Regions from separate parts of the Methylobacterium sp. AC433 genome, predicted to be linked through region 1. Evidence: predicted binding sites of a transcription regulator. Region 1 holds the regulator's gene; each other region holds the start of a gene.
What was found. Region 1 encodes LexA, which represses DNA repair genes until DNA is damaged. Its sites were predicted from a motif close to TGTTCNNNNTGTGTTCNG; they were not measured.
Positions count from the first base shown of each region.

Region 2: a site for LexA is predicted at 3,618-3,635, ahead of ssb (single-stranded DNA-binding protein). Genes of this name have one in related genera too.
Region 3: a site for LexA is predicted at 1,292-1,309, ahead of AC0IWM_RS10140 (LexA family protein). Genes of this name have one in related genera too.

Region 1 covers NZ_CEEDBN010000013.1:91,515-97,015, reverse strand. The annotation lists gene gltX (glutamate--tRNA ligase) at 1-823, opposite strand, end outside; gene AC0IWM_RS17520 (ComEC/Rec2 family competence protein) at 1,007-3,286, shown strand; gene lexA (transcriptional repressor LexA) at 3,280-4,032, opposite strand; gene AC0IWM_RS17510 (DUF937 domain-containing protein) at 4,269-5,054, opposite strand; gene sfsA (DNA/RNA nuclease SfsA) at 5,220-5,501, shown strand, end outside.
Region 2 covers NZ_CEEDBN010000012.1:10,202-15,702, reverse strand. The annotation lists gene AC0IWM_RS16405 (hypothetical protein) at 23-319, shown strand; gene AC0IWM_RS16400 (phosphodiester glycosidase family protein) at 332-1,126, opposite strand; gene AC0IWM_RS16395 (hypothetical protein) at 1,350-1,844, shown strand; gene AC0IWM_RS16390 (DUF4174 domain-containing protein) at 1,991-2,389, opposite strand; gene AC0IWM_RS16385 (NADP-dependent oxidoreductase) at 2,559-3,575, shown strand; gene ssb (single-stranded DNA-binding protein) at 3,782-4,378, shown strand; gene AC0IWM_RS16375 (sigma-54-dependent transcriptional regulator) at 4,555-5,501, opposite strand, start outside.
Region 3 covers NZ_CEEDBN010000005.1:116,192-121,692, reverse strand. The annotation lists gene AC0IWM_RS10150 (ImmA/IrrE family metallo-endopeptidase) at 1-652, opposite strand, end outside; gene AC0IWM_RS10145 (helix-turn-helix domain-containing protein) at 663-980, opposite strand; gene AC0IWM_RS10140 (LexA family protein) at 1,331-1,759, shown strand; gene AC0IWM_RS10135 (Y-family DNA polymerase) at 1,756-3,045, shown strand; gene AC0IWM_RS10130 (hypothetical protein) at 3,259-3,801, opposite strand; tRNA gene AC0IWM_RS10125 (tRNA-Leu) at 4,235-4,336, shown strand; gene AC0IWM_RS10120 (hypothetical protein) at 4,426-4,647, shown strand; gene AC0IWM_RS10115 (glycosyltransferase) at 4,821-5,501, shown strand, end outside.

The DNA.
Region 1 (5,501 bases):
CATGGCTCCAGCCGAGGCGCACGAGGTAGTTGCGCAGGGCGCTCGGCAGGTAGCCGAGGTCGCGATAAGCATCGACGCCCAGGGCGCCGTGGCGCTTCGAGAGCTTGGCGCCGTCGGCCCCGTGGATCAGGGGGATATGCGCCATGGCGGGCGCCTCCCACCCCAGGGCGTCGTAGATCTGGCGTTGGCGCGCGGCGTTCGTGAGATGGTCGTCGCCCCGGATGACCTGCGTGACGCCCATGTCGTGGTCGTCCACCACGACGGCGAGCATGTAGGTCGGGTTGCCGTCCGAGCGCAGCAGCACGAGATCGTCGAGATCCTTGTTCTGCCAGACCACGCGCCCCTGCACGCCGTCATCGACCACCGTCTCGCCGTCGGTGGGCGCGCGCAGGCGAATCACCGGCTTGACGCCGGAAGGCGCCTCGGACGGATCGCGGTCGCGCCAGCGGCCGTCATAGCGCAGGGGCCGTCCCTCCGCCCGGGCGGCCTCGCGCATGGCCGTCAGTTCCTCGGGCGTGGCATAGCAGCGATAGGCATTGCCGGAGGCCAGCAGTGCCTCGGCGGCCTCTCGGTGACGGGCGGCACGGGCATACTGGTAGATGACCTCTCCGTCCCAATCGAGGCCGAGCCAGCGCATGCCGTCGAGGATCGCGTCGATGGCCCCTTGGGTCGAACGCTCCCGGTCCGTGTCCTCGATGCGCAGCAGCATGCGCCCGCCGAAGCGGCGGGCATAGAGCCAGTTGAACAGGGCCGTGCGAGCACCGCCGATGTGGAGGTAACCCGTAGGCGAGGGCGCGAAGCGCGTGACGACGGCTGACGACATCAATCTGGACTTGAATGGCTCGTGAAACGGGCGGGAAGCGGATCGACCGGCCCGGAACCGCGCGTGTAGCATGCGCGCGGGCCAGCGTTAAGAAATCGTCCAGGTCCCCGGGTCGCAGGGTCCGAGGATCGCCGGCGCCCATCGCTGCCTCCCTGATAGGGACATGGGCCGGAGGTTCACGCGATGGCACAGGCACGTGCGGCGGCTGCGATGGGGCGCATCACGCGCCACCTCGCCGCGCGTCGACCAGGTGCCGGCCTCGTCGTCGCCTGGCTCCGCACCGGGTGGAACCGCGAAATCGAGCAGCGCCGCCTCTTCGCATGGATTGCCGTCGCGTTCGGCTGTGGCATCCTGGTGTTCTTCCTGGGCACCCAAGGGACACCGTCGGTCCTGGCGCCGCTCGTGGCGGCGGGCCTGTTGGCCGGGACGACTCCGTTCCTCGCGAGCCGTCCGATCGGGCTCGCCCTCGTGGTCGCAGCCATCGCGGCGTTCCTCGGCTTCGCGGCGGCAACGGCGCGGGTGCAGCGCGTGAGCGGTCCGATCCTGGCCCGCACCACCATCGCGCCCCTGCTCGGAACCATCGAGGGATTGGACGAGCGGGAGGAGGGCGCACGCCTGATCATCCGCGTCGAGCGCTTCGGTACGCTCGGCCCCGAGGTCCGGCCGACCCGGGTGCGCGTCTCCTACCGCAAGGCGAACACCTTGAAGCCCGGCGACCACATCGCCGCGACCGCGCGGCTGCTCCCGCCACCGGAAGCCGCCCGGCCCGGTGGCTACGACTTCGCCCGGGATGCCTTCTTCCGCGAGATCGGCGCGGTCGGCTCGCTCGTCGGCAAAGTCGAGGTGCGGCCGGTGCCCGAAACCGCGGACCGGCAGTTTCGCCTCGCCGCCGCCGTCGACGCGGCGCGGAACGCCCTGACGCGCCGGATCACGGATGCCAATGGCGGGCAGGCCGGAGCCGTGGCGGCAGCCCTCGTCACGGGCAAGCGCGGGCTGATCAGCGGCGAGACCAACGATATTCTGCGCGCCGCCGGAATCTACCACGTCGTCTCGATCTCCGGTTTGCACATGGTCCTGGCGGCCGGCGTGGTGTTCTGGCTCGTGCGTGCGCTGCTGGCCATGCTGCCGTACGCAGCGTTGCATTGGCCGATCAAGAAGCTCGCGGCGATCGTCGCCATGGTGGGCGTGACGGCCTATTGCGTCTTCTCCGGCTGGGACATCGCGGCCGAGCGGTCGCTGATCATGACCCTGGTGATGCTCGGCGCGATCCTGGTCGACCGGCCGGCCCTCAGCATGCGGAACCTGGCGATCGCCGCCCTGATCGCCCTGGCGCGCGAGCCGGAGGGGCTCCTCGGCCCGAGCTTCCAGATGTCGTTCGGAGCGGTCGCCGGCCTGATCGCCTGCGCACCGCTGATCGGCGGCCGCGGGCTGCGCCGCGATGGGATCGGCCTGCTGCCCCGCGCTTTCGCTCTGCTGACCACGGCGATCGTCGGCACCCTGGCGACGACCCTCGTCGCACAGATCGCCACGGCTCCCTTCGCGACCTATCATTTCCAGACGATCCAGCCCTTCGGGCTGGTGGGGAATGCGCTCACCCTGCCGCTGGTCTCCCTGGCCGTGATGCCGTCGGCCGTCCTCGGCATCCTCGCCTATCCGTTTGCCCTGGATCAGCCGGTCTGGTGGGCGATGGGCCTCGCTGTGCGAGGGATGCTGACGATCTCCACCTGGATCGCGGGCTTCGGGCACGCGGTCGTGGTGATTCCGGCGTTCGGGGCGGGTGCTCTCGGTCTCATGGCATCCGCGCTGATCGTCCTGACCCTCCCGGCCTCGTCGTTGCGCTGGCTCGGCCTGCTTCCGGCGGCAATCGGCATCGCCTGCGCGGCCACTCCGGATCGCCACGACATCTACATCGATCGCGAGGGGGCGGGTGCGGCGATCCGGGACCGCAGCGGGCGGCTCGCCACTCTGGGGCGGCCACCCTCCTTCGTCCTCGGGCAATGGCTGAAGGCGGATGGCGACGGCCGCAAGGTGGAAGACGTCCCAGCGTTTCAGGGGGCGCGCTGCGATCGCCTCGGCTGCACCTTGATCACGCCAGACGGCCGCGCGCTCGCGCTGACCACCGACAAGCGCGCGCTCGGGGAGGATTGCGCCAGGGCCGAGATCCTGATTTCCCGGCAATCCGCCCCTCCAGGCTGTGCCGCGCCGATCATCGTCGACCGGAATTTCCTGCAGTCACACGGCGCGACGTCGATTCGCCTCGCCCGCGATGGCCCGGTACGCGCGACGGCCAAACGTTTTGGTGACCTCGTCCCCTGGCGCGCGAATTCGTCACGAAAACCAACGGAAGCGGCACCGGCCCCATCGGACCTGTTCAGCCCGCCGACGCCGCGAGCGGCGCCGGACCGAACTGGCGATCCGTCGGATTCGTCCGGTGACGAACCGGACGGCGAGAGCCTTCAGTAGCGACGAACGAGGCTGACCAGGCGCCCCTGGATCTGGACCCGGTCCGGACCGAGCACGCGGGTCTCGTAGGCCGGGTTCGCGGCTTCCAGGGCGATGGATGAACCGCGCCGACGCAGGCGCTTCAGGGTCGCCTCCTCGTCGTCGATGAGCGCCACGATGATGTCGCCGGTATTCGCGGTGTCCTGTTTACGGATGACCACGAGGTCCCCGTCGAGGATTCCCGCTTCGATCATCGAGTCGCCGCGCACCTCCAGGGCGTAATGTTCGCCGCCGGCGAGGAAGTCCGGCGACATCGTCACCGAGTGACTCTGCTCCTGGATGGCCGAGATCGGCGTGCCGGCCGCGATCCGGCCCATCACCGGGATGGTCACCGCCCGGCCGCTCTCGTCAGTGGCCTGCGTCGTCGGCAGGCGGGACACCGAGGCACCCGCCGGCAAGCCCTTGCCCTTGCCACCTTCGACCACGCTAGGCGTGAAGCGGCGCACCTCGGGAGCCGGAGCGGCGCGGGACGCGCCCGCGTTCCCGCCCAGGCTCTCCGGCATCCGGATCACCTCGATGGCGCGCGCCCGATTCGGCAGCCGGCGCAGAAAGCCGCGCTCCTCGAGGGCCGTGATCAGGCGGTGGATACCCGATTTCGACTTCAGATCGAGGGCGTCCTTCATCTCGTCGAAGGACGGAGGAACGCCGCTCTCGCGCATCCGAAGCTGGATGAACTGGAGCAGGTCCAGCTGCTTACGCGTCAACATGCGGGACACTCTTCGTTAGCGCCACGAAGCGCGGCGGATGGCACCAGAAACAAACCACGAACACATTAAACGTTCCGTAAGTGTTCTGCAAGGGTTCCTGTCAAGAGCCCTCGAGGTGCCGGGGATGGCCGGAACCGCGCCGTGGGCAGATCCCTTCACGGATGCCCGTTGCCGCGGACGCGTCGGGGCCCTGGCCCGATCGGGAGCGGCCTGTCGCGGACGACGGTGTGGTGGCGCTACGACGTCCGGGTCCGTCCGCTGCGGGGCTTGGCACCGGGGGCCTCGCCCCCCGCCTCGGTGGAAACGCGGGGATCCTGCCAGAAGGTGTCGAACAGGCGCTGCATGGCGCGCGCGTTTTCCTGCTGCACCTCCAGGCCGGTCTGGAACATCTGCTGCATCACGTCGAAGGGGGCGTCCGCAGCAGTCTTGTCCGGTGCATCGGCCCCTGGCCGTGACGGGGCCGTGAGCCGGGGCGGCGTCGGGCGCGCCCGCGCCTGAGGCGGCGAGGGCGCGGGACTCGCGGCGGAGGCACCCGATTTCAGGAACGCCTCCATCATCTCCGACCAGGCGTTGGGGGGGAAGCCGAAGGGATTCGCCTCGGCGCGCGAGGCCGGCGCAGGCGCAGGCGCCTGGTTGATCATGACGTGGACGATCCCCGCCACCACCATACCGGCCATGACCGGCAGCATCTGCTTCAGGGCCGGCATCGCGACGCCGCTGACGGTCGCCGCCTGCTGCAGCACCGCCTGGCTGAGATGTGGCGAGCCGAACAACTGCTTGACCAGCATGTCCATCTGCGGCGTCGCGCTCGGTGCCATGGGGGCAGTCGGCCCCACGAGGTTGAACAGGTGGGCGAAGCCGGTGGGATCGTGAGCGACGTTGCGCTGCAGGCCCATGGTCAGCGCCGGCATCAGAGCCTCCATCGCACGCAGGCCCTGTTCCGGCGACAGGCCGAACTGCCGTCCGAATCCCTGCGCATTGGCGCCCGCCTGCGCCTGGAGAATGTCGAACAGATTGAACATGGCGGCCTCGCGGACGAACAGCGGCTTTCCCGGCTAACGACCCGGGGCGCGCCCCGCGAATTCTGTCGCATCCGGGTAGCACTGACCAGCCCAGGCGCCTCAGGACTGCCCGATTCCGCGCCGACGGGAGCCCGCATCAACCTATTTCTTGCCCCGGATCCGCCGATGCGCTTCTCCGCGCCCCTGATCGAGGCGCGCCTCGTGCGTCGCTACAAGCGCTTCCTGGCCGACATGGAACTAGGCGACGGCTCCCTGGTCACCGCCCACTGCCCCAATCCCGGGGCGATGCTGGGCCTCGCGGTTCCGGGCGCGCGCGCACTCGTGTCCGAGACCCGGAGCCCGACGCGCAAGCTGGCTTTCTCCTGGGAACTGGTGGAGGCGGACCTGCCCGGCGGGCGGCAATGGGTGGGCGTCAACACGATGCGGCCGAACGCCCTGGTGGCGGAA
Region 2 (5,501 bases), on a different contig from region 1:
TGCGCACAGAGCCGGAGGGGACATGTCCGAGATCGAGGAGAAGCGGCGCGAGATCGCCGAGCTGATCGCGCTGGAGCTCGGCCTCGGCGACCTCGAGGCGCTGAGCGCGGCCGACCGGGCGGTCGTGGACCGGCAGACCGACGAGACCATCGCGGGCTGCGCGGCGAACAGCCCGGAGCCCGCCGACTGCACCGAGGCCAATATCCGCCTGCGCGGCCTGCTCCAGCAGTACCAGGCCCTGCAAATCCTCCGGAGCGACGAGGCCGACGCGCGGCTGGCGGCGGAGGGCGAGGTCTTCGGCCGCGAGGACGATGCCTGAGCGGCCGCGCCCTCAGCGCGCCACCGCCCCGACCATCGGGCCGAGGGGCCGGCTGATGTCCGAGCGGTTCATCGACGGGGCGTAGAGGCTCGACACGCTGCCGTCGAGGAACAGCGCGTTGCGGCAGCCGAGGGTGTCCTTGAACAGCCGCGCGAAGGCGCCGAAGCTGACCGGGCGCTCCGAGATCGCGAACACGGCGGTGCGGCCGTCGTCGCGGACGCCGACCCCGTTGCGGATCTTCTGGCTGGGGCCGTCGGCGGAGATCTTGGGGTGGATGTGCCCGTCCACCACCAGCATCGGCCCCGACTGCGTGGCGAAGTCCGGCTTCGGGGGGCTGCGCAGGTAGCGGCCGGTCTCCATCACGCCGGCGCGCTCGCCCTTCACCCAGAAGATGCCGTTGGGCTTGAGGTGGAAGTTGCCCGGCCCGTTGGCGGTGGAGACGCCCTTCAGCTCGCGCCCGTCCTCGATGTAGAGCCCCACCGGGGCCTGGCCCTTGTCGTACATGCCGGCATTCATAGCGAAGCGCAGCCCCGTCCCCTGCTTCTCGGCGAGCGTCGAGAGGGAGGAGTAGGGCAGCCCGTCGGCGCCGAGCCAGAACACCCGGACCCGCTCGCGGCGCAGGTCCACGGTGCAGACCGTATAGGCCTCCCCCTCCGCCTGGACGGCACGGCAGGGGGCAGGGCCGGGCGCCGCCGGCGCGGCCACCGCCGTTCCGGCGAGGGCGAGGCCGAGGCAGGCGGCACGCAGGAGGGCGGTGACCGGGGAACGACTCACCCGAACGCGAGCCCGCACGACAACCTGCACCATGATCACCCGCATCGCCCTTGAGCCCGCTCGCCGGAGGATCGTGGCGGCCGGCCCGCTTCCTCGCCCGAAACCCGCGGCGATTTCAAGGGCGGGTGCGCGGGGGCGGGGCGGGCGGCCGGCGCGCTTCACGATGACGGGAGAGGCAAAAGGTGCATGAACCCTTCCGGGTGCCTCCGCGTTTGAGGGTCAAGGGGACGTTTCGGCTTCTTTCGGAGACGATGTGATGAAACGAGTTGTTCTGGCCTCCGCGGCCATGATCGGCGCGCTCGCGATGATTCCCGCCACCGCAGAAGCGCGCGGTGGCTTCGGCGGCGGTGGGTTCCACGGTGGTGGCTTCCACGGCGGCGGCTTCGGCGGCGGTGGATTCCGCGGGGGCTTCGGTGGCGGTGGGTTCCGCGGCGGCTTCGGCGGCGGCGGCTTCCGCCACGCCGGCTTCGGTGGCTATCGCGGTGGCTTCGGCGGCTATCGCGGCGGGTATTACGGCCGCGGCTACGGGCGCGGATACGGCTACGGCCTCGGCGGCCTGGGTCTCGGCGTCGGCCTCGGCCTGGCGGCGGGCGGCCTCTACGGCGGCTACGGCCCGGGTTACGGCTACGGCTACGCCCCGGTCGGCTACGGCGCCTACGATTACGGCTACGGCGGCGGCTGCTACACCGTCCCGCGCGTGCGCTGGACGCCGTACGGCTATCGCCGGGTGCTGGTCGAGCGCTGCTACTGACCGGAACCACCGGTTCGGAAAGCTCCGGGGGCCGCCGCGTGCGGCCCCTTTTTCATGCCGGTCGACGTCATGCCAGTCGACGTCATGCCGGTCGACTTCCTATGCCGGTCGACGTGCCACGCCTCGGTGGCCGGACCGCCCGGCGCTCAGCGCCGTCGCTCGTCCCGACGCATCGGCATCGCGTCGATGGTCTCGAACAGCGCATCGGCCGGAATCGGCGCGGTCCCGGTCCGCTTGGCCTCGCCGTCCTTGCCGACGAGCACCACGCGAAAGCCGTCCGCCGGAAGGCCGAGGGCGGCGCGCAGGCGCCGCGCCTCCGCGGTGTCGCCGAAGGCCTCGCGGATGACGAGGTCGCGCTCCGTCGCCCCGGCACGGGCCCTGTCGAGCTCGGCGCGCTGGGCCACCACCCGCGGATCGCCGGGCTCGGGGGCAGAGATCACCAGCACGCGCGACGTCCAGCGGTCGCGTGCGAGCGGGTTCTCCGCCGCCTGAGCCGCCGTGACGCCGGCGAGCATCGCCCCGAGCATCCGCCATCCGCGCGCCATCGCCGAAACTCCCGTGCCGTTCACCGTTCCGGGACAACGCGCCGGAGCGGCACGCGGCCCCGCGCGGAATTGTCATCGGCCGCGGCCGTCCCATCTGTCGGGGGACCTCCCGACCGGGCGCCTGCCCGCCGCGCGCCCCTCGCACCTCGCGAAATCTCCGGAATCCGCCATGACCCACGTGAACCGCCGCATCGTCCTCGCCGCCCGTCCGCACGGCGAGCCGAACGCCTCGCACTTCCGGCTGGAGGAGGGGCGGGTCCCGGTGGCGAAGGAGGGCGAGGTGCTCCTGGCCAACCGCTACCTCTCCCTCGACCCCTACATGCGCGGGCGCATGAGCGCGGCGAAATCCTATGCCGAGCCGGTCGCGATCGGCGACACCATGGTGGGCGCCACCGTGGCGGAGGTGATCGAGTCCCGCCATCCCGACTTCCGGGTCGGCGAGACCGTGGTGGGCTTCGGCGGCTGGCAGGACTTCGCCGTCTCGGACGGGCGCGGCCTGCGCCGCCTCGATCCGGAGGCCGCCCCCGTCACCACCGCCCTCGGCATCCTCGGCATGCCCGGCATGACGGCCTATACGGGCCTCCTCAACATCGGCCAGCCGAAACCCGGCGAGACCGTGGTGGTGGCCGCGGCCACCGGCCCGGTGGGCTCTCTCGTCGGTCAGATCGCCAGGCGGAAGGGCGCCCGGGCGGTGGGCATCGCGGGCGGCCCGGAGAAATGCGCCTTCCTGCGCGACACGCTCGGCTTCGACGCGGCCATCGACCACCGCGCCGAGGATTTCCCGGACGCGCTGGCCGCCGCCTGCCCGCAGGGGATCGACGTCTATTTCGAGAATGTCGGCGGCGCGGTCTTCGACGCGGTCCTGCCGCTCCTCAACAACTTCGCCCGGATGCCGGTCTGCGGCCTCGTCTCCGGCTACAACGCCACCGAGCTGCCGCCCGGACCGGACCGGGTGCCGGTGCTGATGCGCGCGATCCTGTCGAAGCGCCTGCATGTCCAGGGCTTCATCGTCTGGGACTTCGCCGCCCAGGAGGCCGAGTTCCTGCGCGAGGTCGGGGCGTGGCTGCGCGACGACCTCGTGGTCCATCGCGAGGACATCGTCGACGGGCTCGAGAACGCGCCGGAGGCCTTCGCGGGCCTGCTGCAGGGCCGGAATTTCGGCAAGCTCATCGTCCGCATCCGCTGAGCGAAGGGCAGGGCGCGCCTCCGGGACGCCTTGCCCCCGGAACAGAACAAAGATAGAACATACAGGTCACCCCGATTCCCTGAGAGTCACGGGGACAGCCCGCCGACCGCGATTGCCGCCGGGGCCCGAGAGGCCCATGACAGGGCGGCGTCCCGGTCGTTCGGGGCCGCAGCGCGCAGTGAGATCGATCGGTAGGAGAGAGCGGCATGGCCGGCAGCGTGAACAAGGTGATCCTGGTGGGCAATCTCGGGCGCGACCCCGAGACACGGCGCCTCGCCTCCGGTGATCCCGTGGTCAACCTGCGCATCGCCACATCGGAGTCCTGGAAGGACAAGATGTCGGGCGAGCGCAAGGAGAAGACCGAGTGGCACTCGGTGGTGATCTACAACGAGAACCTCGCCCGCGTGGCGGAGCAGTACCTGCGCAAGGGCTCGAAGGTCTACATCGAGGGCCAGCTCCAGACCCGCAAATGGGCGGACCAGTCCGGCGTCGAGAAGTACACCACCGAGGTGGTGCTCCAGCGCTTCCGCGGCGAGCTGACCATCCTCGACGGCCGCAGCGGCGGCGGTGAGATGGGCATGGACGAGGAGGGCGGCCAGATCAGCCGGGGCGGCGATTTCGGCGGCGGCAGCGGTGGTGGTGGACGCGGCGGCGACCGCGGCGGGGATTACGGCGGCGGCCGCTCCTCGGGTGGCGGCGGCGAGCGCCGGCCGGCCTCGGGCGGCGGCGGTGGCGGTGGCGGTGGCGGTGGCGGTGGCGGCTCCAAGCCGAACTTCGACCTCGACGACGACATCCCGTTCTAGGGCCGGGCCGAACCGGAACGATCACGCGGATCGCAATGCCCATCGAGGTCAGGGGCGTCACCCTGACCTTTTTTGTGGGTCCTGGCGCGGGATCAGGACTGGCGCGAAATCGGGCGCGCTTCGCGGGCGGCCCGCCGATGCGCGTTCACGGCTCCGATACGCCCGCCAGATACCGTCTACTCGGTGAAGTCGGCGCGGCTCAGCCCGTAGCGCTGCATCTTTTCGTTGAGCGTACGCCGGGGAAGATCGAGCAGCCGCATGATCTCGGTGATGTTTCCCTGCGCCTGTTGCAGGGCTTGCCGGATCAGGTCCCGCTCGTAGGCCTCGACCCGCGTCGCCAGCGACTGCGGCCCGGCTGCCATCGCGTCCAACGGCCCGTCCTGCTGATCGAGGCCGAAGGCGTGGCGCTCGGCAGCGTTGCGCAACTCACGCACGTTGCCGGGCCAGGGACGCGCCACGATCTCCTGCAGGAGCCGGGCGCTCAGGGGACGCATCGTCCGCCCGTGCGCCTCGGCGGCGCGGGCGGCGAAGACCTCGAACAGGAGCGGGATGTCCTCCCGCCGCTCCCGCAGGGGCGGGATCCGCAGCTCGGCGACGCCGAGACGATAATAGAGGTCGGCCCTGAACTGTCCGGTCGCGGCCTGCGCGCGCAGGTCGACCTTGCTGGCGCAGAGTGTGCGCAGGTCGGCGGGCACCGCCGTGTTCGAGCCGAGACGCTCCAGGCTGCGTTCCTGCAGCACCCGCAGGAGCTTGACCTGGCCCGCCAGGGGCATCGCCTCGATCTCGTCGAGGAAGAGCGTGCCGCGATGGGCGTATTCGAGCTTGCCGATCCGACGCTTCAGCGCGCCCGTGAAGGCGCCGGCCTCGAAGCCGAACAGCTCGCTCTCCATCATCGTGTCGGGAATCGCCCCGCAATTGACGGCCACGAAGCGGCCGTCCCGCCGGCCGGAGAAGGCGTGGAGACATTGCGCCACCAATTCCTTGCCGGAGCCGGTCTCCCCGTTGACGACGACGTTGACGGGCGTCGCGGCGAGGTCGAGCACCTCGCGCCGCAGGGTCTCCATCACGCGCGACGTGCCGATGAGGCGGCTCTCGATGCCCTGCGCGTCGTCGACGACGTGGA
Region 3 (5,501 bases), on a different contig from region 1:
GTGCCGCGTCCCTTGAGACCTGGAAACGAGCCCGCAGCGCCTCGATCATCGCATCGGATACGCCCTCGCCGACCTGGTACGGCGCCAGGGCGTCCTGGGCGGCGAGGATGGGTGCGAGCAGGCCCCGGATCGCGCCGACGGGCATGAGGTAGCTGCCCGAGGCGTAGCAGGCCTGCCATTCGAGCCAGTCGCCTTTCGGCGCATCGAGCATCGTATCGCGCTTGCAGACCAGGCGATGCTCGCGGGCATGTTCGAACATGTCGCCGGGAGTGAAGGCCGCCTGGAAAAGCCCGTCGTGGAGACGGACATGCCCAAGCTCGTGCGCCAGCGTCGTCCTGTACCGGTTCTCGCGGCGGGTATCGGTCGACAGGGGCTTGGAGATCTCGATGTCGGGGATCGCGCCGCTCTTGAAGCGGGTCACCCCCTCGACGTCGTGTCCGTCCGGCGTGAGGTCGGCGTAGACGTCCAACACGTCGACATGCTGCTCGATGAGCACGGTCAGGTCATCGGTCGAGATCGGGTACTCGACCTTGCCCCTGTGGCGCATGAGGAAACCGGCCACGAGCGTCTCGCATTCGCGATCGATCTCCTCCTGCCTGAAGTGCGGCCGCCTGCGGAACCGCCTCGTCTCGTCCGGCACCATCATCACCATGGCCGCTCCCCTACCCGCCGCTTTTCCTGAACGCGCTGATGATCTGGGTGGCCGTCTCGGGACTGACGCCCGCATCGCGCGCATACTTCGGCAGGGTTCCGGCCAGATAGAAAAGGTACTCCGGCGAGACGTCCAGCGCGGTCGCGAACTGGGTGATGATGTGGTCGGAAGTGGGATTGCGGCGATCCCGCTCGATGTCGTTCAGGTATTGCGCGGAAATGGGCTTGCCGTCCTCCTCCCGCGCGATGCGGGCCGCAAGGTCCTTCTGGCTTATGCCCTTCGCCTTGCGTTGGCTGACGATGTAAGACCCGAAGGTCGCCGGGGTCATGGATGATGCCTTGCCGTTCACGAATACGCTGATTAGCATACCCCCGTTGGAAAGCTTCAGCCAGCGCGCTCGACGTGCGGGTTGGCGCTTAGGTTAAGCGTACCGGTACGTCCCGGGTCGTCGCCCGCTTCGTGTGTCTTCTTTGACACGATGGAGCGGCGCCGAGCCTGCCTGCGTGCGGGGTGGGTCCGTATCACGGGACACGCGCACGGCTCCCTCCGGGTGACGTAGACCGTTCCAGGGTCCGTCCATAGGTTGCCCCCTATTTCCGTCGCCGCAAGCGTGGCCGCTTGTGCGGAACCCGGCCAATGTGTTCTGCTTTTGTTCCGAAGGATTCGCGGAGCGCGGGCATGCAGGTCTACGACGTCGTTATCGGCTTCCCCATGCCGGTCCCCCTCCTGGCGACGCCCGTGCGGGCCGGCTTCCCCAGCCCGGCCGACGATTTCATCGAGGAGGAGATCGACCTCCAGCGCCTGCTGATCGTGAGCCGGCCGGCGACCTTCCTGGTGCGCGTGGCCGGAGACAGCATGCTGCTGGCCCGCCTGCACGACGGGGATCTCGCCGTCGTCGACCGCTCGCTGACCCCGCGCAACGGCGACGTCGTCGTGGTCGACATCGACGGCGAGCGCTCCTTCAAGGTCTGGAAGCGCCAGGGCCCCCGGGTGACCCTGCATTTCGCCAACCCGCGCTTCCCGGAGTTCCGGCTCTCGCCCGACGCCGTCATCGAGGTCTGGGGCGTGGTCTCCAGCTCGGTGAGCCCGAGGCGCCGCTCGGAATGAGCGCCCGGGCCTACGCCCTCTCGGACGGCAACAGCTTCTACTGCTCGTGCGAGCGGGTCTTCGATGCGCGCCTGGCGAAGCTGCCGGTGATCGTGCTGTCGAACAACGACGGCTGCGCCATCGCCCGGACCAACGAGGCCAAGGCGCTCGGCATCGGCATGGGCGAGCCGTGGTTCAAGATCCGCCACATGTGCCGGCAGAAGGGCGTGCGGGTCTACTCCTCGAACTACGCCCTCTACGGCGACATGTCCGCCCGGGTGAACGCCGTCTACCAGGGGTTCTCCCCCCGCATCGAAATCTACTCCATCGACGAGAGTTTTTTGGACATCTCGGATGTGCGCCCTGCCGAGCGGGCGATCCTCTGCCGAGACATGCGCGAGACCGTCAGGGCCTGGACGGGGATCCCCACCTGCGTCGGGATCGGCTCCACGAAGACCCTCGCGAAGCTCGCCAACCACATCGCGAAAAAAAATCCCGCGCTGGGGGGCGTGTGCGACCTGACCGATCCCGAGCAGTACGACCATTGGATCATCCGGGTGCCGGTGGCCGACATCTGGGGGGTGGGCCCGGCGAACGCCCGGCGCCTGGAGGCGCTGGGATGCGACAGCGCCGCGGACGTGCGCGACCTCGACCCGCGCGCCGCCCGCATGGCCATGACTGTCGTGGGCGAGCGCCTTGTGCACGAGCTGCGCGGGACGGCCTGCCTCGACCTGGAGACGTTGGCGGCGACCCGGAAGGGCTGCGCGGTCACCCGGTCCTTCTCGGAACGGGTCGAGGACCGGGCCACCATGGAGCAGGCCGTGGCGACGCATGCGTCCAGGCTCGGCGAGAAGCTCCGGCGCGAAGGGTTGGCGACCAACCACGTCACGGTCTTCTTTCACACCTCGGAGCACGACCGGGGCCGGCCACAGCGCTCGGTCTCGACCGTCGTCACGTTGCCGGAAGCGACCAACGACTCGCTCGCGCTCGTGAAGGCCGCGACCCACGGCGTCCGGAAGACGTGGCGGGACGGGTACCGCTATTCCAAGGCCGGGGTCGTGACGACCGACTTGGCGCCTCTCGTCTCGTCGCAGCGAGCCATGCCCGGCCTAGGACAGATCGACCGCGAGATGGGCGCGGCTCTTATGGAGGCGCTCGACGCCTGCAATCGCCGCTTCGGACGGGGAGCGGTCGTACCAGGCACGGCAGGGTTTGCGCCCAAGCGGGACTGGTCGACAAAGTTCGAGATGCGCTCCCCCCGGTACACGACCCGGCTCGAAGAGCTTCCGGTTGTGGCGGCGGCCTGAGCCGCCCGCATCGCCGTCGAGGCGTCCGCGTCAATGCTCTCATATCCGCTGCAAAGCCTGATTTGACAGGGAACTGCCATCAAATGCCTTCAGCGCTGTCAGATACCCCCGTCCCACTGACAACCTTTGGGTAGCCCAGCAACAGTAGGCCGGAGGGGCTCTCCCATTTGAAACCGGATTAAGACAGAAACGGCGATCCGTCTTAATCTGGTTTCACATGGCGGCATGCCGATCGCACCGGGTCCGCCACCGGCCGTCCCGCCGCATGGTGCCCGGCGCCCCGCAGGCCTCGCAGGTCCGAAGCGCCGCCTCCCTAACCGGTTCCTTGATCCCGTCCATGGCGTCGAACTCCGCATGGACCCAGGCACCGACCGGGTAGAACTTGGCGTCGAGCCCGCCGAACTTCTCCCGGACGAGGGGGACGACGACGCTCATGCCGGCGAGCCGATCGAACAGGGCTTCCAGGATCGGCTGCCAGCCCACGCCGACGGTGACCTCGGCGTCCCGGGCGAGCACCGGGTACCGGGCCTTCAGGTCCTCGACGTTGACCCGCCGCATCAGGATCTCGGCCTCGATCGCGGCGGCCTCCGCCTCCCAGAAGGCCGCCTCCGCCGCGGGCGCGTCCGGATCCCCGGCGGCGGCCAGGTCCCGTGCCCGGCGGCCGAGGCTCCAGACCTCGACGGCGGCGCGGTCCTCGGGGGACAGCCGCGCGAGGCGCTCCTCTCGGGACGGGCGGGCTTCGGTCGTATCAGCCATCTCGGCGCTCCCCCTGCGATCCTGTCCTCCACTAGGGACGCAACCGCGGCGGCCGCCGTGTCAGCCTCCGCCCCGTGCGGGACGACCTGGTGGGCAAGGGCCCTCCCCGTCACCGGGTCGGCCACGATGACGGTCGACCGCTCGGTCCCCACGAGCACGCGCACGGTGAGCTCGACGAGGCGCCCGGATCCGGGGCCGTCCTCGATGGGGTAGAGGTCGGCAACGCGTTCACCGGGGCGGCCGGGACGATCAGGCATGCACCGAACCTCGCGCCGTCGGAGCCCAAGGGCAAGCCCGGGCGGGTGCGGAGGGGCCTTGGCACTGTCACGGCGGCGGTCCACAAACGTTCTCGGGCCACATGTCGGCCACAGGTTTGGTCCCGACGGCCACGGATTGCGGCGCATGAACGTGAATGAACGAATGCGAAACCAGTCGCGGTGTAGAGGGGAAACCGAAACCCCCGCGGGGACGGACACCGAACGTACCCACGTTCGGGACGTGGGGGTCGCAGGTTCAAATCCTGCCACTCCGACCAGTTTGATTTCCCAAGGCTTCGCCTTTTCCCGAGATCCTCAGAGACGATCGCGTCCATCCCCGCTGGCGTATGCTGGCCGGATGTGTCCGATGCCGATGCGCGCGAACGGTCCTTCGGCCGGCATTCTTGTCGGCAAGACCACTTCCATCTTCAGCGTCAGCCACCCGGACCTGCGCGAGCGGGCGACGACCTTCGTGAGGCGGGCCGGATCGATGCTCGCCGAGATCCGGCTTTGCGCTCACGGAAGATTCAACTCTCCACCGCATCCTCGGCCCAACGAGCCCCCGATGGTTTCGGCGGCGCATGCGTGAGCGATGATCGGCGCAGTGTGACGGAACCACCCGACAGCTCCGGCGCGAACCCCGGCACCGTTCGGGCGGCGGACCGCTTCGGACCGCGCGCCCACGGAATCGCCGCGTGGCCGTTCCAACGTGCAGCGTCCGTCCTGCCCGCCCAACCTTTGCCGGGCCGTTCCTGGCCGTGCTTGCGGGTCCTCACGCTCGTCGAGGGCGCCTCCGACGAACTCGCCGCCACCCGCGCCTCCGTCGCGGCCCAAGGCTATCCAAACCTCCGTCATGACCTGATCTCGCGAATCGACGCGACGGCCTCGCTCGCCGCCATCGTCTCGGACGAGGGCTGCGACGGCCTGATCCTGCTCCGCCCGGGCGATCTCCTGGCCCCCGATGCCCTGGCGGCCCTCGCCCTGCAGCGGGTTCTCAGCGGGGCCGATCTGATCGTCGGCCTGCGCGTCGTCTTCGACACCGCCCCCTTCGGCCTCGATGCGCCCGCGGCGGCGCCGGGAAGGCTGATCGATCCCGATCCGCCGGACGGTTCACTGGCCCCCTTCACCGGAGGCGAAGTCCTGCTGGCGCGTGCCTGCGTCCAGCGCGCCGGCGGTCTCGATCCCATGGCCGACCACCCCGTCGCCGCGCTCTGGCCCCGGCTCGTCGGCCAGGACGCGACGCTCGCCCGCGTCGGCCGGCCGATTCTCCTGCAGTACCAGCCCGGCCGGGCCGCACCGCCGATGCCGGCCGGTCTCTCGGTGGCCAGCCTGACCGACAGGGGCAACATCGGCGGAGCCGGCATCGCCCACCGACGCCTGACCGATGCCCTGGTTCTGGCGGGCCATCGCGTCGATGAGCATCGCCTCTCGGCAGAATCGCCG